3 regions of the Luteibacter sp. NPDC031894 genome follow, and region 3 is predicted to be linked to each of the others. Evidence: predicted binding sites of a transcription regulator. Region 3 holds the regulator's gene; each other region holds the start of a gene.
What was found. The regulator sigma-54, encoded in region 3, starts transcription at its own class of promoters, with help from an activator protein. The targets are predictions, from matches to a motif close to TGGCACGNGCNTTGC.
Positions count from the first base shown of each region.

Region 1: a site for sigma-54 is predicted at 3,589-3,603, ahead of glnA (type I glutamate--ammonia ligase). Genes of this name have one in related genera too.
Region 2: a site for sigma-54 is predicted at 4,649-4,663, ahead of fliD (flagellar filament capping protein FliD). Genes of this name have one in related genera too.

Region 1 is NZ_JBNNMV010000002.1:502,215-509,503, reverse strand. It holds gene acpA (acid phosphatase) at 1-1,529, opposite strand, end outside; gene ACQKIE_RS08245 (family 43 glycosylhydrolase) at 1,578-3,398, opposite strand; gene glnA (type I glutamate--ammonia ligase) at 3,640-5,052, shown strand; gene ACQKIE_RS08235 (OprO/OprP family phosphate-selective porin) at 5,225-6,412, shown strand; gene ACQKIE_RS08230 (alpha/beta hydrolase) at 6,417-7,289, opposite strand, start outside.
Region 2 is NZ_JBNNMV010000003.1:267,258-274,546, reverse strand. It holds gene fliE (flagellar hook-basal body complex protein FliE) at 1-55, opposite strand, end outside; gene ACQKIE_RS11210 (sigma-54 dependent transcriptional regulator) at 124-1,542, opposite strand; gene ACQKIE_RS11205 (PilZ domain-containing protein) at 1,830-2,411, opposite strand; gene ACQKIE_RS11200 (flagellar protein FliT) at 2,443-2,736, opposite strand; gene fliS (flagellar export chaperone FliS) at 2,733-3,149, opposite strand; gene fliD (flagellar filament capping protein FliD) at 3,172-4,560, opposite strand; gene ACQKIE_RS11185 (flagellin) at 4,701-6,128, opposite strand; gene ACQKIE_RS11180 (flagellin) at 6,449-7,289, opposite strand, start outside.
Region 3 is NZ_JBNNMV010000004.1:259,725-267,013, reverse strand. It holds gene rapZ (RNase adapter RapZ) at 1-247, opposite strand, end outside; gene hprK (HPr(Ser) kinase/phosphatase) at 279-1,229, opposite strand; gene hpf (ribosome hibernation-promoting factor, HPF/YfiA family) at 1,330-1,677, opposite strand; gene ACQKIE_RS13300 (RNA polymerase factor sigma-54) at 1,797-3,284, opposite strand; gene lptB (LPS export ABC transporter ATP-binding protein) at 3,387-4,106, opposite strand; gene lptA (lipopolysaccharide transport periplasmic protein LptA) at 4,111-4,698, opposite strand; gene lptC (LPS export ABC transporter periplasmic protein LptC) at 4,661-5,254, opposite strand; gene ACQKIE_RS13280 (KdsC family phosphatase) at 5,257-5,805, opposite strand; gene ACQKIE_RS13275 (KpsF/GutQ family sugar-phosphate isomerase) at 5,862-6,875, opposite strand; gene ACQKIE_RS13270 (BolA family protein) at 7,050-7,289, shown strand.

The DNA of each region.
Region 1 (7,289 bases), on a different contig from region 3:
GTATGTTCGACATGGCCCTTCTTCGCGTGGGGCGAGACCACCAGCGCGGGGATGCGTGTACCTGGGCCCCAGCGATCGCCCTTGGGCGGCGCCACGTGGTCCCACCAGCCGCCGTTCTCGTCGAAGGTGACGATTACCAGCATGTCTTTCCACAGCGGACTCGTACGCAAGGCGTGCACGACGTTGGCGATGTGGCGGTCGCCGGCTTCCACGTCGGAGTAGCCGGCGTGCATGTTGAGGTCGCCCTGCGGTTTGTAGAACGTTACCGCCGGCAGCTTGCCGGCCGCGACATCGGCGAGGAAATGGTTGGTCGAGGGCGTTTCGCCGATGCCTCCGTCACGCAGGTGCCGCTTGCGCGATTCGGTACCGGGCGCGAGGGAGACGAAGTAATTGAGCGGCTGGTGGTGCGGCTGGAAGTTGGGCGTTTGCGGGAAGCTGCCGTCGCTGCCGTCGCCCTTGCCTTCGAGCGCGGCCTGGAAGCCACCGCCGTACCACGCCCAGTCGACATCCTTCGCCGAGAGCATGTCGCCGATGTGTTTATGCGATTGCGGCGGCAGCGTGTTGGCGCTGCTCGCGTCGGCCAGGAGCGGGTTCTTCCGGTCGACGTTGAAGCCGGGCGAGTAGGGCGGACCGATGGTGTTCACCGCCCAGAAGTCCGGCGTCAACGTGTTGTGGTGCGCGAACTTCGGCTTGCCGTCCATGGCGCTCTTCGGCGAGTCCTCCGCCATCTTCAGGCGATGGTCCGTCGGCTCGCCGCTCTCCGTCACCGCGATGTTGAACTGCGCGGGGCTCTTGTCGGCATTCGGATAGAACGGTGGCTGCGCGGCCACCAGGTACTGGTGGTTGAGGAACGAGCCACCGAACGCACCCATGAAGAAGTTGTCGCACAACGTGAACTGCTCCGCGAGCCGCCACAGGCGAAGGTGCACCGGTGCGCTCGCGTAGTAGCCCATCGTGAGGGCGCCGTTGTCGCCCCACGCCACGAAGCCGTCGTTCCTGCCGCCGTTGATCTGCAGTTGGTTGTTGTAGAACGCGTGGACGAGGTCGCGGGTGACGAGGCCGTGCGGCAAGGGTGTCGTGCCGTCGCCGGTGTGCAGCGCCCAGGGCGCATTCGGCAGGCCGGCGATGTCTTTCTCGACGATCTTGTACGTCTTGTGGTCGACGACCTGTTCGTGCGGCACGAGACCGCCCCAGATCGGTGGGAGCGTGTCGAGCACCTTGCCGTCGCGATCGCGCTGGAGGTGGCGCTCTTTCGGCACGGCGCTCAGCGGTTGCTGCAGGCCGGGGAACTCGCCGAACAGATTGTTGAAGCTGCGGTTCTCCGCATAGATGACGACGACATGCTGGATGTGCTTTTCGAGAAGCGCGTCCAAGTCCTTGCCGCTGGGCGCCGGCGCCGCCGGTTTCGCACCGTTTGCGGAGGCATCCTGGAGGCCGCCCAGCGCGAGCAGCGCGCCGGTGGTGGCCATGCCGCCGAGCAACCGGCGCCGACCGGTGTCGGGTGTATCGTCGTCGTGCCTGTTCGTCATGCCATGACCCTGTGCGGTTCGCGTAGTAGCGGCCCAGGCCGCGAACTCCTACGGAGCCAACTCGACGACCTTGGACAATGCGGAGACGCCACGTTCGTCGAAAGCCTCCACGGCCACGACATAACGAACGCCCTTGTTGAGAGAGCGAAGCGTAAACGATGTCGGCTGATCCGCGAAGCGCTGGTAGGTCGAATGCAGCCGGTCGGCGGCGAGACCCCAGCGAACGTTGTATCCCACCACGCCAGGCACAGGCTTCCAGGCGATCGTCGCCTCACGCGTGTCGCTGCCACGCGTCGCCACGAGACCTTCCGGCGCGGCCGGCGGTGCGCCATCCGCGTTGCCGAAGACACGCAGGTCGGAGATCGCGAGATGTTTCGCGCCCACGTGCTTGTGCCTGTAACGAACGTAGCGCAGGCGCTGCGGTTGTTGCAGTTCGATGTACGCATTCGGTCGGTCGCGTGACTCGTTCGACAGATCCGCGAGCGTTGTCCAACGCTTGCCGTCGCTCGAGCCCTCCAGGACGAACTGCGTGACGAGATCGGGCGCGTCGCCGTAACGGTCCGATTTGAAATCCGCATAATCGATCTGCACCGCGCGTACCGTCGGCGTCCCGCCGAGGTCCAGGGTGAGCGTCTGGCCAGCTTCGTTGGACTTCGCCACCCAGAACGTCCGCGGGTCTTCGTCGGTAAGCGCAGAGGCCGGATGCTCGGCTAACGACGACGAGGCGACGACCTTCTTCCGGTAGGAAAGCAGCATCCATCCGGTGAAGGTGTCCTCCCCCTCACGCAAGGCGTGGTCCGGCATGCGGTGCGGGAAGTCTCCGAAGCGCGTGTCGATCCACATCTGGCCGTCGTCGTGCCAGCCTGCGGGAAACATGTCGATGCGGCGTTCGAAGGTCCAGTTCACGCCCAGCCACGCGGTGCCCGTGTTCCAGGCGTTGCCATACGCATCCTCGAACGTCGATCCATGGCCGGCACCCGTGACGAACCCGCCTGGCTTGTAGCCGACAGGGTTGTACGGCGCGTATTCGAACGGCCCCAGCGGCGATGTCCCGACGTAGACGCCCGTGGCGTACGCGTTGTACTCGGTGCCCGGCGCGCCGTACTGGAAGTAGTAGCGCCCGCCGTGCTCGTTCATCCAGGACCCCTCCATGTAGGCGGGTTTGTCGCCCATGGTGTGGTCGGGGCCGAAGCGCTCCCAGCCATGCCGCGCGGGGTCCATGTGGACCAGCGCGCTCGGCGGCGTCAGGAAGGCAAGGCGCTTGCCTTCGCCTTCGCGCGAAGCGAGGCGGAGATCGAGCTGCGCGCCGTAGAGCGGGTAGGTGTCCGACGATCCCCAGTACAGGTACACCTTCCCGTCCTTGTCCTGGAACAGGCCCGGATCCCAGGGACCGGGCGGGAGCGGACCCGAGGCTTCGGTCTTCCCTGCCTCGTCGTACTGCGTGGCGCCGGGCACAACCGGCAGTTGCCGGGTCCAAAAATGCCATCGCCCACTGGCCGGATCGGTGGTGACCATCAGCGGTCGGGGCGCGAACGCCGACTGCATGAGGAACAGCTTCCCGTCGGCTACCAGGGTCGCGGGCGCCACGAGACCGTTGAACGGCCAGTGGTCCGGCGTCACGAAGTCCCAGCGCACCAGGTCCTTCGACATCCAATAGCCGTCCGCGAGCGTCTGGAACATGTACCAGGCATCGCCGAAGCGCACGACCGCCGGGTCGGCACCCGTCCGGTACGAGATGCCTTGGTTCATCTGCTCGAAGTTGTAGCGGTAGTCGATGTCGATCGGGTTGGCGTAGGTGCGCTGCGCACCGGTCGCGTGGAGCGGCGGCACCGCGAAGACGATGGCGGCGACGGCGAAGAGGAAGCGCATGGCAGGTCTCTCGGAGGCGATCCTGCATCGTGCCAGCGTAATGGCGGTTACGCCCTCGGGCATGCGGTGCCCCACCTCGTGGTGCAACCCGTCCTGCATTGCACCACAATGGTGCGTTCGCACAGTCCCCGATCCGGCGGTCTATGATGCCCCGGCTTGGCCGAGGCCACTCCGTCGATGGCGGAGGTGCTGGCATAGCGATTGCTAACCGCATTCCGCCCCAACCCCATTCGAGGTTTGTATGTCCGCCGCTTCCAAAGTGCTGAACCTGATCCAGGACGAGGAAATCGAGTTCGTCGACCTGCGCTTCGCCGACATCCTCGGCAAGCACCACCACGTCACGTTCCCCGCCCACGCCATCGACGAGAGCACTTTCGAAGACGGCAAGATGTTCGACGGTTCGTCGATCGCTGGCTGGAAGGGCATCAACGAGTCCGACATGGTCCTCATGCCGGATCCGGAAACCGCCCACCTCGACCCGTTCAGCGCGCACAAGCAGCTGATCCTGCACTGCGACGTGCTCGAGCCGAGCACCATGCAGGCCTACGGCCGCGACCCGCGCTCCATCGCCAAGCGCGCCGAGGCCTACCTGAAGTCCACCGGCATCGCCGACACCGCGTTCTTCGGTCCGGAACCCGAGTTCTTCATCTTCGACTCGGTGCGCTGGCAGAACGACATGGGCCGCGTGTTCTATGAGATCGGCTCGGAAGAGGCGGCCTGGTCGTCGCGCTACAAGTACGACGGCACCAACACCGGCCATCGCCCGGGCGTGAAGGGCGGCTACTTCCCGGTCAGCCCCGTGGACAGCCTCGGCGACCTGCGCGCCGACATGTGCAAGGTGCTTGAGTCGCTGGGCCAGGTGGTCGAAGTGCATCACCACGAAGTCGCGAATGCCGGCCAGTGCGAAATCGGCACGCGCTTCAACACGCTGGTGAAGAAGGCCGACGAGCTGATGACGATGAAGTACGTCATCAAGAACGTCGCCCACCAGGCAGGCAAGACGGTGACCTTCATGCCGAAGCCGATCGTCGGCGACAACGGCTCGGGCATGCACGTGCACCAGTCGCTTTCGAAGAACGGCGAAAACCTGTTCGCGGGCGACCTGTACGGCGGTCTCTCGCAGACGGCGCTGTGGTACATCGGCGGCATCTTCAAGCACGCCAAGGCCATCAACGCCTTCGCCAACTCCACCACCAACAGCTACAAGCGCCTGGTGCCTGGTTTCGAAGCCCCGGTGATGCTCGCCTACTCGGCGCGCAACCGCTCGGCCTCCTGCCGCATCCCGTACGTGTCCAGCCCGAAGGGCCGCCGCATCGAAATCCGCTTCCCGGATCCGATGCAGTCGGGCTACCTCACCTTCACCGTGCTGATGATGGCCGGCCTCGACGGCATCCTGAACAAGATCGACCCGGGTGCACCGGCGGACAAGGACCTGTACGACTTGCCGCCGGAAGAAGAGAAGAACATCCCGCAGGTCTGCGCGAGCCTCGACGAAGCGCTGGTCGCGCTCGACAAGGACCGTGAGTTCCTCAAGGCGGGCGGCGTCTTCACCGACGACTTCATCGACGGCTACATCGCGCTGAAGATGCAGGAAGTCACGCGGTACCGTGCGAGCACCCACCCGCTCGAGTTCCAGATGTACTACGCGATCTGACGACGATCGCAAGGTGAGGGAGAAGGGCGCCGCGGCGCCCTTTTCTTTTTCTTAAAGACCTGGAGCGACCTGCCGATGACATACCTGCGGCATTGAGTGGATTCTCAAGCGCGCTGTATAGTCATCCATAGTGCAAGCCGGTGCAGTCGGCTCGCTTGAGAGGGGCTCCACCTTGAATAAGATCATCCTCGGCGCTTTCGCGCTGATCGCGCCCGCGTTTGCCGCGGCCGCCGACGCACCGTCCAACAGCTACGACTGGCGGACGAACTGGCCGACGCACCATGTGTTCGCCGATGGGACCGACCTGGGTCTCACATTGAAGTACCAGTACGACTCGGACCGCTTCTCGCACGACGAGGGGCTCTACGACGATGCGCACACCAACCGGCGCAAGGAATTCGGCTTCTTCATCCGCAAGAAGGGCGTGTACGACGGCACCGTCGTGTTCGACTTCCAGACGAAGACCTGGCTCGACGTGTTCTTCCGCATGCAGGGCAAGGCGCTGTTCGGCAGCGATGTCGGCGCGTTTCGCGTCGGCTTCATGAAGACGCCGGTGGGCTTCGAGGGCAATACCAGCACGGGCAGCACCTCGTTCATGGAGACCTCGCTGCCGATGCAGGCCATTTACGCGAACCGCCGCGTCGGCCTGGATTGGGCGCTCACGCGCAAGGCGTATCTCGTCCAGCTCGGCTACTACAAGGGCGGCAACCTGCAAGGTGACCTGGATGGCCGCATGGTCGCCGCGCGTGCCGCCTGGACGCCGCTGAATACGCCGGGCGACGTGCTCCACCTCGGCGGCTCGTTCTCTCGCGAGGAGCCGGAAGGCAGCACCGATGGCCGCGGACGCTACAACCCGCCCAACGTGCGGCTCCGTGCGTTGCCGGAGGCGGGCCTCGTGAGCCAGCGCCTGGTCGACTCGGGCGCACTCAGCATCGCCGACCACGTCGATCGGCGCGGCCTCGAAGGTCTATGGATACACGGACCGTGGTCGTTGCAGGGCGAGTACCTGTCCGCCGCCGTACACCTCAAGGACAAGCCCACCTACGACGCGCACGGCTGGTATGCCTTCGGGAGCTGGGTGATGACCGGCGAATCGCGTACCTACAACGCCGGCAATGTCGGGGACATCGTGCCGAAGGGGGCGTGGGGCGCGCTCGAGTTCGTGCTCCGCTACAGCACGCTCGACCTGGACGACGGCCCCACATTGGGCGGCACCGAGCACGACTGGACGGTCGGCGCCAACTGGTACATCACGAAGTACCTGAAGCTGCAAGGCAACTACGTGCGCGCGACGAGCGATCGCCGTGACCTGCGCGTGGATCCCCACATTGTCGAGGTGCGCGCGCAGGTCATGTTCTGACCGGTCAGAGTTCGTCGTGGCCGGCAGGGAGCGGTACGTCGACTGGCACGGGCACGCTGGCGAGTGCCGGGGCTGCACCCGGAAGGGCGTCGAGAGGATTGTCGAAGCGCCCCTCGCAAGCGGCGATGCGGCTCGCGGATGCCGGCACGATGCCCGTGAGCAGGTATCGCGCCGCGGTGCGTTCGACGCAAGGCGAGGTGGTGTAGTTGAAGACGCCATGCAGGGACGACCCGCGCACCAGGAGCATGTTGGCCGTGGCGAAGCGGTCGACGATGCGGCGGGCACCGCCGATCGGCGTCGACGTGTCCTTTTCCGACTGGATCAGCAGGAACGGCGTGACGTTGCCAAGGTGTGCCAGGTCCGGTGCGCGTGAACTGGGCGCGCCCCAATGCAGGCAGACCAGTTCATCCAAGGTCTCTTCGCCGGTGACGCTGAAGTAGCGGGCGGCATCCTGCCGCAACGTGTCCCGGATCGCCTCTTCGCCGCGCGTCCACGCCCAGTCGTTGCAGGGAACGAGGGTGCGTACTGCATCCTGGTCGGTCGCCGTGAAGAAGCCATGGGGAATGCGCGGCGGCGCATACAGTACCGACGCCAATCGCGACGCTTCCCAGCGGATGCTTCGGTCGAGGGTGTGGTCGGCGCTCGTCGGTGAGCGCTGGAGGATGTAGGCCAAGGCGTCGAAAGTGGCTGGGTTGTCGCGTCGCATCCACGACGCGACATGCAGCGCGGCGGCGAGTCGAACCGGCAACGTCATCTCCCGTACCCAGACCTCGCGTATGCGGGGCGGCAGTTCGTCGATGGCGCTCGCGGCATCGTTCGAGGTGCCGAGGCCGTACCGGCGCGCGTTCGCCAGCAGGGGCGCGACGGCTTTACGGGT
Region 2 (7,289 bases), on a different contig from region 3:
GCGCGCTGATGCGCCGCATCTGGAGGAGGAGGCTGTTGACGTCGATCGTGGTCATGACGGTTTTCCAACGCGTTATCGGGTTCGTGACACCCCGATGCACGTCCTGTGCCAATCCGACCGGAGTCAGCCGGCCTGGACGGTCTCGGAGAGGCCGTACTTGCGCAGCTTCTCCACCAGCGTGGTGCGCTGGACACGAAGCAGCTTGGCCGCATGGGCGACGACACCGTTGGCCGAGTTCAGCGCCTGGCGGATCAACCCGATCTCGATGCCCGCGAGGTGGTCCTTGAGGTCCAGGCCACCCTGCGGCAGCACGGACGGATCGCCTTCACCGGCATAACCGAACGACTCGGTGACTTCGGGCTCGGCTTCCATCATGGCGATGAGCGCCGCGCCGGAAACTTCTTCCATCGGCAACGCCCCGCGGTACTTCTCCGGCAGGTCGGCGCCGCGGACTTCACCGTGCGGCATGAGGATGGCCATCCGCTCGACCAGGTTCGACAGCTCGCGCACATTGCCCGGCCAGCCGTAGCGGCACAGGGCGCCCATGGCGCTGGGCGAGAAGCGCACGGACGACAGGCCGCGCTGGACGAGGCGCTGGTTGAACTCGGAGATCAGCGCCGGCAGGTCTTCCAGGCGCTGGCGCAGCGGCGGCATTTCCAGCGGGAACACGCTGAGGCGGTAGAAAAGGTCTTCGCGGAAGCTGCCGCGCTCGATGGCACCTTCGAGGTCGCGGTGGGTGGCGGCGATGATGCGTACATCACAGCGCTGCGGACGATTGCCGCCGACGCGCTCGAACACGCGCTCCTGCAGCACGCGGAGCAGCTTCACCTGCATCGGCAGGCTCATGTCGCCGATCTCGTCGAGGAAGAGCGTACCGCCTTCGGCCATCTCGAAACGGCCCTTGCGGGTACTGATGGCGCCGGTGAAGGCACCCTTCTCATGGCCGAACAGTTCGCTCTCGAGCAGTTCGGCGGGGATGGCGCCGCAGTTGATGGCGACGAACGGCTTGTCCCGGCGCGGCGAGCATTCGTGGATGGTGCGTGCAACCAGCTCCTTGCCACTGCCGGACTCGCCGAGGACGAGCACGCTCGAATCGAACGGCGCGACCTGGCGGATCAGCGCGTTCACCCGCTGCATCGGACCGGACTGGCCGACGAAGCGGCGGCTCGCCGGGACCGGCTCCATGCGCGACTGCAGCGCGCGAAGGGCTTCGGAGAGCCGCTCGTAGCGCAACGGCATGTCGATCAGTTCGACATGGTTGCTGCGCGTGTCGTCGGCGATAAGCAGCGTCGCGAGCGGGGAATCCGCGGCCACCAGCATCGGCAGGCCTTTGCCGGCGCGGTCGACGGCCGAGAGGTAGCCTTCCAGTTCGTTCTCGTCTTCCACCGTCCCGACGTACACGCCGCGCCAGCTCTCAGCCACTTCGGCAGGCTGCATGCGGTTGGCGAGCACCGGGCGGTAGCCCAGGAACGCGAGCGCGGAAACGACGGTTTCGGCGCGGGATGCGTCGGATTCGACGACGAGAAACTGAGAAGACTTCACCGGAATACCTCGCTTTGGGCGTTTGGCCGAAGAGTTCGAGCGGGTCCCCCGCTGGAATCCCGTCGGCTTCGATGCAAGGTATCAATCAAGGAGCGTGCCAACGCCGGAATTCCGACGCACGTGAACGGAAATTGACGTGGTGGCGCGGCGTCCAGGCGCGTCGGGCAAGTGTGAGGAGCCAGTCGCCGGACGCTCGCGTGGTGTGGGTTCCGCCCGCCGTGACGGACGGTGTCACGAATGTGACGCGGGACGCCACGCGTCGTTCTTACGTCACGTGACGTAAAAGGTCACATTGCCTCTTGGCCACCGTCCGCAGGCCGGGCCTGGGCCCGCGCCTCGGCCACCTGGCGCCGGTGCTGGCGGAAAACCAGCCGCTCGATACCGTCGCGAACGGCCTCGGAGAGCCCTTCGAAGGCGACGAACCCCTTGCCGTCGCTAGGTCCCGCCATGCGCATGCCGGGCAGTTCGAGGGGCAGCGCCCGGCAGCTGTCGAAGTGGATCTTCAGCATGACCGACTGCCCGACGGGCGGCAGGCCGGCCCAAGACAGCACCGCGCCGGCGGCGTTGAAGCGCAGGGGAATCCGCGGCGGCAGTCCAGACTGCGGAAGCAGTAGCCGGTTCACGATTTCCATCAGGACGTTGAGCTTGGCGTCCAGTCGGGCCACTTCATGGGAAAGCGGACTGTCGTCTTCCGCGCTGTCCGTACGGCGCTCCATGAGGGCCGACACGGCGACGAGGACGCTGGCGTTGCGATCGTTGATCAGCCCCAGGGCCGCGGCATCGGGCCGTGAGGTGGTTTCGCACGTGGCGTGGAACGCGGCGTCCCAGGCGACCCGTTCGGAAAATGCCTTCCAGCCTTCGTCGCCCATGCGCCCTACCCCCACCGCAGAAGGATACCGCTCAGAAGGAACTATACGCGGCCACGGCGCGGCGCACGCGACGCGATGCATCCCAGGCCGCGGCCGCTTCGTCGCGCGCCACGGAAACGAGGTCCTTGATGAGACCGTCCAGCAGCATGATCGACTTCAACGCCTCCAGGGCCTCCGGCGCCGGTCGCATGCTGCCGCGGCGCAGGATCGGTTCCCGCTCGGCCTCGAGATCGGTCAGGTCGTCCCAGCGCCCCTCGCTCGCGGCGGCGTGCATCGCCTCGGTCAGGTCCAGCACGCGGTCGAGGTCGCACCAGACCTCGGTCACGCCCCGGCTCCGGCGGGTTGGCGCGCCTCGACGGGAATAGCGACCCAGCTGTCGCGGATCTGGACGAGCAGGCGGTTCACTTCCTCGATGGCGTCGCTGTCGCTGTGCAGGTTGGCGTGCAGGAGCCGGCGCGTCATGTAGTCGTACAGTGCCTCGAGCTGTCCGACCAGGGGCGTCCCCACCTCGTGGTTCAGGGCGGACTGCAGGGCGCCGACGATCTCGATGGCCTTGGAGATGGCCTCGCCCTTGCCCGCGACGTTTCCCGTCGCGATGCAACCCCGGGCGACGCGCATTCGCTCGAGGGCGCCATCCATGAGCATGGTGATGAGGCCATGCGGATCGGCCGTTTCGACGCCGCCTTGCGTGCGGACTTGCTGGTAGGCGCCTGCGCCCTGGGAGTATCCGAGTGCCATGTCTTTTTTCCTGGGACGGCCGTTACTTGTTCGCGGTCAGCGCGTCGAACTGCTGCTGGAGGTAGCTGCTGGTACCGGCGAGCTTGGTCATCATCGCGTCGAGCGCCGTGTACTGCTTCGTCAGGCGGTCGCTGTAGTCCTGCATCTGCTTGTCGAAGTCCGCGGCCTGATCCTGCAGGTCCTTCGTCTTCTGGTTCAGATTGTTCTGGCGCTGGGTAAGGATGCCCGTGGTCGACGTCCAGCTGGTGATCAGCTTGTCCAGTTTGGGCGCGATGCCGCTGTCCCCGCTGAGCAGGTTCTGGGTCTCCTTCGGGTTGTCTGCCAGCGCCTTGTTGAGCTTGGTGGTGTCCAGCTTGAGGCTGCCATCGACCTGGAAGGCGACGCCAAGGTCGCTCAGGGACGTCGGCCCACTGGTGTTGCCCGTGAACTGGGATCCGAGCAGGGTCGAGACCTGGTTCTTGATCGAATTGACCGTGGCGTCGCCAATGAGGGCGCCGACCTGCTGGTTGGTCGCGTCGTACTTCGTCAGCTGCTGATAGGTGGAGATGAACGAGTTATAGGAGGTGACGAGCGAGCTCAGCGCGCTGGAGACGGCGCTGGTGTCATTGGTGATGGTGACAGCGGTGGGAATGGCAGCAGGAGGCGTGCCGTTGTCCTTGGCGCTGACCTTGGACAGTGTCAGCGTTACGCCGTCGATCGCTTTCGTAACGACATTGGTCGGACTGCTGGCGGCGAGCCCGTCGATGGTGAATTCGGCGTCCTGCGCCGCGACCGTCGGGGTACCCGTGGCAGGGTCGAAATCCAGCTGCGAAAGTTTGCCGTCGCCTCCGCTGGTGACGACCTTGAAGGCATTGTCCTTGCCGGTGACCGACGACGTGAGCACGAGGTGCGCGCCATCCTTGCCAGTCACGATACTGGCAGTGACACCAGGGTTGTCCTTGGCCTTGTTGATGATGTCGCGGATGTTCTCCAGCGTGTTCGCGCCGGACGCGATGTCCACGCTCATCGACTTGTCGCCGATGGAAATCGTGAGGTTTCCGGTGCCGAGCGCGGACTTGCTGTCGGTGAAAGCACCGGAAGTCGTCTTCTGCGACGTCGCCAGCTGGGTGACCGCGACGTTGTAGACGTTGGGCTGTGCCGTGCTGTCGGCGGCGGCCGAGAGGATCGTGGAGTCGCCCACGGAAGTCTTCGTTGTCGTGAACGCGGTGCCGTTGGTCAGCGCCTTGATCGCGCTCTGCAGGCTGGTCAGCGACGAGGTGCAATTGCCTACCGCGGAAATCTGGGTGGCGTTGGCCTGCGAGTCGGCCGTGTTCTTCGCATCCTGCGCCTTGCGCTTGTTGGCGACAAGGTTGGTGACGATCGATGCGACGTCGATGGAACTGGAACCGAGATTGACGGGATTCGTGGCCATGAAGCTTCTCCTTGAAGACGCCTCACTGCCCCGGGCGCCAATTTGTCGACGGCTGGCCACCCTCGCGGGCGCCAGCCGTGACAACTAAGCAATTACCCTGCCAAGGCCCGGCGTATCCGGGCCCGGCGGTCTTACATCTGTTACTGGAGCAGTTTCTGGACGATCTGCTGGCTCTGGTTCGCCTGGGCGAGGACCGAGACGCCGGCCTGCTGCAGGATCTGGGCCGAGGACATGTTGGCCGTTTCCTGGGCGAAATCCGCATCCGTGATGGCCGAACGCGAGGCCGTCAGGTTCTGCGAGATGTTCTGCAGGTTGGAGATCGTGGACTCGAAGCGGTTCTGCACGGCGCCGAGGTCCGAACGGAGGTCCGAGATCGACTGGAGGGCGGCATCGACCCGGTTGATCGTGTCGTTGGCGCCGTCGACCGTCTTGATGCTCGAGTCGGCGAGCGTGCTCGTGGTGGAGACGTCGATCGCACCCGCCGTCAGGCCGGCAGCCGTGATGTCGGCGGCGGTACCACCCACCGTGATGGTGGAGGCCGAGGCGAACTTCACCGCGCCGTCGGAACCGACGTAGGCATTGATGCCGTCACCCGACTTGGCGTTGACCGCATCGGCCAGGTCCTGGGCCGTGTTGAACGTGCCGGAGATGCTGAATGCGGCGTTGCTGCCGACCTGCAGGGTGACGTCACCGATCGTGAGCGGAGCGGGCGAACCCGCATCCACACCGGCAACATCCTTGAGCGTGCCGAGCTGGGCCACGTCGGCGCCAGCGACGACCGGGGCGGCGGAATCCTTGCCCGTGGTGCCGCTGGTGATGACCAGGTGGTTCGTGGCGTCGAAGCTGGCCGTGGCGCCGGAGGTGCCGCCAGCCAGGGACGCGTTCAGCGCGGTGAGGAAGCTCGCCTGGTCGGTGGCGCCGGTGACGCTGGCAGCCTGGCCGTCGACCGTGATGTCGAAGTCGGCCGTGTAGTCGGCGATGACGCTGGAAGCGGTGGTGGTGCCCGCCGTGTTGGCGGCAGCCTTGAAACCGCCCACCGAACCGGTGGCCAGCTGGCCGACCTGGTTCGCCTTCACGCCCTTGTCGAGGCCCACGGTGATGACTTCACCGACGTTCGCGCCGACCTGGAAGCTGAGTTCCTTGGCCGAACCGTCGAGGACCTTCATGCCGTTGAAGTTGGTCTGCGTGGCGATACGGGTCACTTCCGACAGACGCTGCTGGACTTCGGCGTCGAGAGCGGCACGGTCGCTGGCGGAGTTCGACGCGTTGGTCGACTGCACGGCCAGCTCGCGGATGCGCTGCAGGTTGTTGGTGACTTCGTCCAGCGCCGACTCGGTGGTCTGCGAGAGCGAGATACCGTCGTTGGCGTTGCGGACAGCCTGGGTCAGGCCGTTGATCTGCGTGGTGAAGCGGGTCGAAATGGCGAGGCCGGCGGCATCGTCCTTCGCGCTGTTGATGCGGTTACCCGACGACAGGCGCTCGATCGCCGACGACAGCTTGGTCTGCGAGGTGCTCAGGTTACGCTGAGCATTCAGCGACATGATGTTGGTGTTGATGGTCAAAGCCATGATCTTGATCCTTGGTAAGCGGAACCGAATTGCCGGAGGTTGTGCGGCGTAGTCCGGCGGGGTTCCGTTAGGGAAGCCTTCCGCCTCAGGGAGGTTTACGGCACGCCGGGGACAAACTTGAGGACTTTTTCTTCCTGTCAACAACTTTCTTGATCAGGGCCAGGTAGGCGTGAAGCCCGTGGCTCTGTCGGGGAAGTTATCGGCCGCTCCTCCACGGGGTTTAGGATCAATTTCATGGCTCTGGACGAGAGCCGTGGCCAAAAGGAAAGGGAACCTTTCGGCTCCCTTCCCTGGCGACGCGACTCCACCCGCAGGGCGACTCATTCGAGTAGCTTGAGGACCAGCTGTTGCGACGCATTGGCCTGCGCGAGCACGGCCATGCCCGATTGCTGGAGGATGGTCGCCATGGTCTTCTCCGCACTTTCCTCGGCCATGTCCGCTTCCCTGATGGCGGTACGGGATTCGGTGAGGTTCCCCCGGATGTTGTCGAGGTTACGGATCGTCGACTCGAGTCGATTCTGCACGGCGCCGAGCTTGGAGCGCGTGGTGCTCACGGATTCGAGACTTGCATCGATGCGAGCGATGAGCGCGTAGGCATCGTCCTTGGTGAGGACGGAACCGTCCGCGAGCGAGCCCGCGGCATCCACATCGTAAGTCGTCGCGAAACCCAGACTCGCCGCCTTGGCACCTGAAACGGTGGCTGCCGATCGGGCATTGAACTGTAACTTACCGTCGGCATCGACGAAGGCGGACACGCCAGTCTTCGCATTGGCGTTCAATGCGTCAGCGACCTGTTGTGTGTTGCGGAACGAACCCACGATTTCGAACTGCCCGCCGTCCGCGGTACTGAAGCTGAGGTCGCCCGCCTTGAGATCGAGGCGGGCTCCGCCGACGCGCTCGATATCCAGATCGTTGCCATTGGCATTGATCGTGACCTTGTACTCCGAACCGAGCTTGGCCTGGAGGAAGCTCTGGGCATCGTTCGCAGTGCTGCCCTTGTAAGTCGACCAATTGACGTCCGCGCCGCCATAGTCCTTCACTCCCAGCGCTTGGCCGCTGGCTTCCATCCAGTCGGGATTGGCAGCCTCGCTTCCTTTGTAGGGATTCGCGACGAACGCAGCCTTAAGGTCGACTGCGCCACTGGCGAGATGACCCACCTGA
Region 3 (7,289 bases):
CGTGCGGCATGCGCGAGAGGTCGATGCGGCGGTTGCGTACGTCCACGCCCACGGCGATGCGCCGACGCGGCCCATGCTCGCCCTGGCTGACGGCGGCGACCAGCTGCGGGATCAGTTCCGCGGGCATGTTGTCGACGCAATAGAACTCGAGGTCCTCCAGCGCCCGCAGGGCCACGGTCTTGCCGCCGCCGGACATGCCGGTCAGCACGACGAGGTGGATCGCGTCGGGTTCGACGATGGGGCTCATGACTTCGTCGATCACGGGAGCATGTCCTGGTTCACCATGGAGAGAAGCGGCGCATCTGGTGCGCCTGGCGGTCGATGAAGGTCTGGGCGGGATCGATGCCCTTGCTCTTCAGTACGTGGTTGCGCACCGCCGCCTCGACAAGGACTGCGAGGTTGCGGCCCGGCGCGACGGGGATCGTGATCTTCGGCACGTCCACGTCGAGTACGTTGCGCCGGCTGATGTCGCCGGTGAGGCGGGTCATCGCGTCGGGCTCCTCGCCGTCGCGCAGCGGCTTCAGGTGGACGACGAGGCGCAGGTATTTCGAAGGCTTCACCGCCGTATGGCCGAACATCTCGCGGATGTTGAGCACACCCAGGCCGCGCACTTCCAGGAGGTCCTGGAGCAGTTCCGGGCAGGCGCCGTCGATGACGTCGGGAGCGATGAGGGTGAACTCGGTGGCGTCGTCCGCCACCAGCCGGTGACCGCGGCTGATGAGTTCCAGGGCCAGCTCGCTCTTGCCCGAGCCGGGCTCGCCGGTGATCAGCACGCCGATGGAGAACACCTCGAGGAACACGCCGTGCAGGGTCACCCGCGGCGCAAGCGTGCGCGCCAGGTGGTATTGCAGGTAGGTCAGCAGTTCATGGCCGCGTTTCGTGCTCTGCCACAGCGGCGTGTCCGTCTCCTCGGCGACCTCGCGCAGGTCGGACGGGATCGACTGGTCCTTGGTGACGATGAGCGCGGCCGGCTGGTAGGCGGCGATCTTGTGGATGGCTTCCCAGCGCTGGCGCGAGTCCAGGCCATCGAGGAAGTTCAACTCCTCGGTGCCGATGATCTGCACCTTGTTGGGGTAGATCACGTTGAGGTAGCCGACCAGCGAAGGCCGCCGGCTCTGCTTGGCATTGGGCTCGAGCACACGGGATTCGCCGCGCATGCCGGCGGCCCAGCGCAGGGCCATGCGCTCGTGTACCCCGTCGAACAATTGTCTGGCGGTCAGCCGGTCCACGGTGGGGCCTCTCGATAAGGAAAGGCCGACACGCGGGGCGTGCCGGCCTGGGTCCTATTGTGCCATCAAGGGCGGGCGGGCTGCCGGGTGGCCCCGGACGTCAGGTGGCGGCGCGGGCCTCCCGGACCTCGCTGTTGTGGTGGTCCTTGAGCTTTTCCTTATGCTTCCGGAGCTGGTCGGCCAGCTTGCCGACCATCGCGTCGATGGCGGTGTAGAGGGTGTCGTTCTTGTTGTCGTCCTCGAGCCGCGCAATGCCGTCCGCGTGCAGGCGGGTACCGGAGCAATGCAGGGTACCGCTGGCCTTGTGCTCGTTCTTGTCGACGGACAGGACGACGTCGAGTCCCGTGATGTTGTCGAAAAGGCGTTCGAAGCGACCGATCTGTAGTTCCACGCGCTCGCGCAGGGCGGGGGTGATCTGGATGTGCTGGCCGCTGATCTGGATTTGCATTGACGCCTCCTTCTTGCTGAGGGTGCCGCCTCGTGGCGGCGAGACCGGAGCGACGGAGCGTCGCTCCTCTAGCTTGAACTGGTTGGACCGTGGACCTCCGGTGGGGTTCCTTCGCGTCGTCAGTTGGCGCGGACGCGTTCGCTGGAACTGGGGATGCGCATCGCTTCCCGGTACTTTGCCACGGTACGTCGGGCGACCTGAATGCCGCGTCGATGCAGCTCCTCGGCCAGCGCCTGGTCGGAGAGCGGCCGCCGCGCGTCCTCGGCCGTGATGAGTTTGCGAAGCATGGCCTGGATGGCCGTCGCCGAGGCGCTGCCGCCGTCTTCGGTCGCCACGCCGCTGGAGAAGAAGTGCTTCAGCTCGAAGGTGCCGCGGGGGGTGTGCATGTACTTTCGCGTCGTGACACGGGAAATGGTGGATTCATGCATGCCCACCTCCTCGGCCACTTCACGCAAAACCAACGGATGCATGGCCTCGGGGCCGTAATCGAGGAAGGCGCTCTGCCGGCGGACGATCACGTCGGCCACCTTCTGCAGGGTTTCAGCGCGCGATTGCAGGCTCTTCAGCAGCCAGCGGGCCTCCTGCAGCTGTCCCTTCATCCAGGTGGCGTCGTCGCCGCGCGCCCGGGCGATGAGGTTGCAGTAATGCTGGTTAAGACCCAGCCGCGGCTGGGCGTCCGGATTGAGGCTGACCTGCCAGCGGCCGTTCTCCCGACGCGCGTAGACGTCCGGGGCGACGTATTCGACCGGCGTGGCATCGAGCGCCGCACCCGGGCGCGGGTCGAGGCTGCGGATCAGCGCGGCGGCCGCGGCGACGTGGTCTTCGGCGGCCTTGAGTCGGCGGGCGATCTTGGCGACGTCGTTGCGCGCCAGCAGTTCCAGTTCCTCGTTCACGACGCGGATCGCGAGTTCGCGATGCGGCGTATCGAGCGAGAACTGGGAAAGCTGGCAAAACAGGCAGTCGCGGAGGTCCAGGCTGGCGATGCCCGTGGGATCGAAGCGCTGCACGCGCTGGCGCACCGCGTCGATCTCGTCCGCCGTCGCCTGCATCTCGGAGGGCAGGGCGGCTTCCACCGCTGCCGTGCCGTCGCGCAGATAACCGTCCTCGTCCAACGCATGGATGATCGCGGTGGCGATCGCGTGGTCGCGCGGCGAGAACTGCGACAGGTTGAGCTGCCACTCCAGGTGTTGCTGGAGACTCTCCGGCGCGGCGTTCTGCGGCTCGAAGCCGTCTTCGTCCACGCCTCCCGTGCGCGACGACGAGCCACCGTATTCGCTGGAGTCGCCATGGAAGCGGTCGTCTTCCCACTCCGGCGCCAGTTCCTCGGAAGGAGCGACGGTGGATTCCTCGTCGTCCTTGGACGCCTTGGCCGGCGGTTCGTCCCGCGACGTGAATTCGGGGATCTCGTAGCCGTCCTCTTCGGGTGCGTCGGGGTCGAGCTCGGATTCGGCATCTTCGGCGAACTCGAGCAACGGATTGCTTTCCGCGATCTGGCGGAGTTCGGCCTCGAGCTCCAGCTGGGACAACTGCAACAGGCGGATGGCCTGTTGGAGCTGCGGCGTCAGCGTGAGCTGCTGGTGGAGCCGAAACTGGAGTCCGGGTTTCATGCCTTCGATGCGTGGGGTTTACCGGAGCATCCTAACCCCTAAAGGCCAGACCAAACCAGCGGCCGGGTGGGCTACGCAGCCCCCACGACCGCCGTCCATCCGTCATATCCTGAATTCACGTCCCAGGTACACCTCACGCACCTTTTCGTCCGCCAGGATGTGCTGGGGCGTACCGCGCGCCAAGACTTCGCCGTCGTTGAGGATGTACGCGCGATCGCATATGCCGAGGGTTTCGCGGACGTTATGGTCGGTGATCAGGACACCGATGCCGCGCTCCTTCAGGTGACGGACGATGCGCTGGATCTCACCCACCGAGATGGGGTCGACGCCCGCGAAGGGTTCGTCGAGCAGCATGTACCGCGGCCGGGCCGCCAAGGCGCGGGCGATCTCGACGCGGCGACGTTCGCCACCGGAAAGGCTGATGCCTTTCTGCTCGGCGATGTGCGCGATCTTGAGTTCGTCGAGCAGGCTTTCCAGTTCGTCCTCGCGCTGCTTCTGGCTCATGCCTTCGCGCAGTTCGAGCACGGCCAGGATGTTGTCCGCCACGCTGAGGCGGCGGAACACCGACGCCTCCTGCGGGAGGTAACCGATGCCGAGTTTCGCCCGGGAGTGCATGGGCAGCCCGGTGATGTCCTGCTGGTCGAGCTTGATCGAACCGGCGTCGGCCTGGATCAGGCCCACCACCATGTAGAAGCAGGTGGTCTTGCCGGCGCCGTTGGGGCCGAGCAGGCCGACCACTTCACCCTCGCGGATGGAGAAGGCGAAATCACGGACTACCTGGCGCGCGCGGAAGCGCTTCTGCAGGCCTTGGGCTGAAAGCATCGGGTCAGGGCTTCTTCGTGTCGTTGGACGCTGGCTTCGCGGGGGCGGGCGCGGGCGTCTTGTTCTTCGGCTGGAAGGTCATGTGCACGGGGGCGCCGCCGGTGCTCTCGCCCGTCATCGTGCTGTCCTTGGTGTTGTAGGTGAGCTTGTCGCCCTCGGCGCTGCCCTTCGCCGGCTGGTTGACCTTCGCGTTGCCCGTGAGCACCGCGTAGTCCTGTTCGATCTTGTAGTCGATGTTCGAGGCCTTTCCGTCCATCGGCTGGTCCTGGTCGTCCAGCTGGTGGATGGTGGCGGGGTTGCCATCGACGATCACGCGGATGAGGTGGCTGTCGGCGTCGAGGTAACCCGTGGCCTTGCTGCCCGTGATCTTGAGCGTGCCCTGCGTCAGGACGACGTTCGTGGTCCAGATGACCTTGCCGGGCTGGCCGTTCTGCGGCGCCTGCGTGCCATCGAACGACTTCGACGTGACGTCCGCTGGCTGGTTGCGGTCGGATTGCTTGGCATAGACGGGCATGCTCGCCAGGAGCGCCACGCCGAGCGCCGCGACGACGGCCTTAGCGCTTGCGCGGCTGGTAGACGGTGTGGACTGCATCGAGGAGCTCCAGGTGCTTGGTGTCGAGATTGGCGCGCATGCCAACGCCCTGCATTGTAGAGGTTCCCTGGACGATCCGCGCCGCCTCGGCGGTTTCCAGGCGGTTTTCCTTCGGCCAGGCCGTGACTTCCGACGTATCGATGCTGGCGGGCGGATTGGTCTGGAAGGCCACCCGGTCCATATGGACCTTGCCTTGCAGTTTGAGCAGGCTGCCGTCCTTGTTCACCCACCCGTACTGGGAGTGCCCGGTCCACGGCGGAACGTTCGCTTCCTTGGTGGACGGAAGCACGAAGTCGGGCGCGTTGATGTACAGCGATTCGTCGCCCTCGCGCCGTTCCAGGTGCGGCGCGACCAGCTTGAACGCGGGCTTGCCTTCCTCGTTATAGGAATCGAGATCGAAGTGGGTCAGCACATAACCGGAACGCGGCGGGCCGATGAAGTCCTGTACTTTCTTCTCGGGCGCCGTCCAGTAATACAGCAGCACGCTGACACCCAGGACCGCGGCAAGAATGCCCGCGACGCCGGCGGCGCTCGTGTCCTTGAGGAGATTGAACACGCTCACAGCCAGCGGTCCCGTTCGGCCTCGGCCTTGCCCTGCGCCGCGAGGATCATGTCGGCGACCTCGCGGGCTGCGCCATAACCGCCGATGAGGCGGGTGCGCCAGTGGGCGCGCTCGGCAACCCAGGGATGCGCGTTGGCCGTCGCCACCGCCAGGCCGGCGAGACCCATGGCGGGAAGGTCCGGGAGGTCGTCGCCGACGAAGGCCGACTGTTCCGGCGCGAGCCCGAGCGCGTCGAGCAACCCGGTCAGGCAGGCCCGCTTGTCCTTCTGGCCCTGGTAGACGTGCGCGATGCCGAGTTCCTCGGCGCGCAGCGACACCGGATGACTGATCCTGGCGGTGATGATCGCGACCTTCACGCCGTTGCGTTCCAGTGCCTTGAGGCCGAGCCCGTCGTGCACGTGGAAGACCTTGGTTTCGCGACCGTCCTCGCCATACCAGAGGCGGCCGTCGGTAAGGGTGCCGTCGACATCGAACACGACCAGGCGCACGCGGGCCGCTCGCTCGGCGACGTCGGCGGGAATCTCGGTGTAATGCGTGTAGGCCATGGTTCGCTATGTGGGGACGGAGGGGGCGCGCCGGAAGCGCGCCTGGGAACGGTTGTTCAGACGACGCGGGCCCGAAGCAGGTCGTGGATGTTCAATGCGCCGACGACGCAGCCGTCCGCGTCGATCACCAGGAGGGCGTTGATCTGGTGCCGTTCCATGAGCTGTGCGGCCTCGACGGCGAGCTTGTCCGATCCGATGGTCTTCGGACCGCGCGTCATGAGTTGCGCCACGGACGCGCTGCGCAGGTCGACGCCATCGTCGTCCAGCGCGCGACGCAGGTCACCGTCGGTGAAGACGCCGAGGAGGCGTCCCTCCGCGTCGACGACGGCGGTCATGCCCAGTCGCTTGCGCGACATCTCGACCAGCGCTTCGCTGAGCGTGGCCTCGAGGCGAACGCGCGGCACGTCGTCGCCGGAGTGCATCACGTCGGAGATGTGCAGGAGCAGACGGCGACCAAGGCTGCCCGCGGGATGCGAGCGGGCGAAGTCGTCGGAGGTGAAGCCGCGGGCCTCCAGCAATGCAACGGCGAGGGCGTCGCCCATGACCAGGGCCGCCGTGGTGCTGGCGGTCGGGGCGAGTCCGTGAGGGCAGGCTTCGGATGCGACATTCGCGTCGAGGTTGAGGTCGGCCTGGGTGGCCAGCGACGACTTCGGATTGCCGGTGATCGCGATGAGGCCGATGCCCTGGCGCTTGATGGCCGGCAAGATGTAGAGCAGTTCGTCGGTTTCGCCCGAATACGAAATCCCCAGCACGATATCGTCGGGCTGGATCATGCCGAGGTCGCCGTGGCTGGCCTCGCCGGGGTGGACGAAGAAGGAAGGGGTGCCGGTGGATGCCAGCGTCGCCGCGATCTTCCGCCCGATATGGCCGGATTTGCCCATCCCCGACACCACCACCCGGCCCTTGCAGGCCAGGATCATCTGGCAGGCCTCGACGAAGGCGGCGTCGACCTTGGCTTCCAGGGCGCGAATCGCCGCGGCTTCGGTCTTGATGACGTTGCGAGCGCTCCGTATGACGGTGTCGGCGTTCACGAGGCGGGCGTCGGCGGGCGGGGCGGTGCGGGCGTTCATGCGACCTCGAAGTCCGGGTGGGGCAGTCCCTTGGTTACCCGGGATGTCCATTTCTGCGACACCGGATTTCCATTACCATTACATATTCTCATTTTATGGTTGCTGCCATCGACGGGTGGTTCAGGGTCCGTTTCGGAACCCCGGCCCGCGGCGACCCCCTCTACCGGAGAATCCATGGACGCTGCGCGCATCCAGGCATTGATCGAAGCCGGCCTGCCCGGCGCCCGGGTGGCCGTGCAAGGCGACGACGGCGTCCATTTCGAAGCCGAAGTCGTCTCGGAACAGTTCGCCGGCAAATTGCCCCTGGCCCGCCACCGCCTCGTCTATGCGACCCTCGGCGACCTCATGGGCGGCGCCATCCACGCGCTTGGCCTAAAGACCCTCACTCCCGAAGAAGCCGCCGGCCGCCGCTGA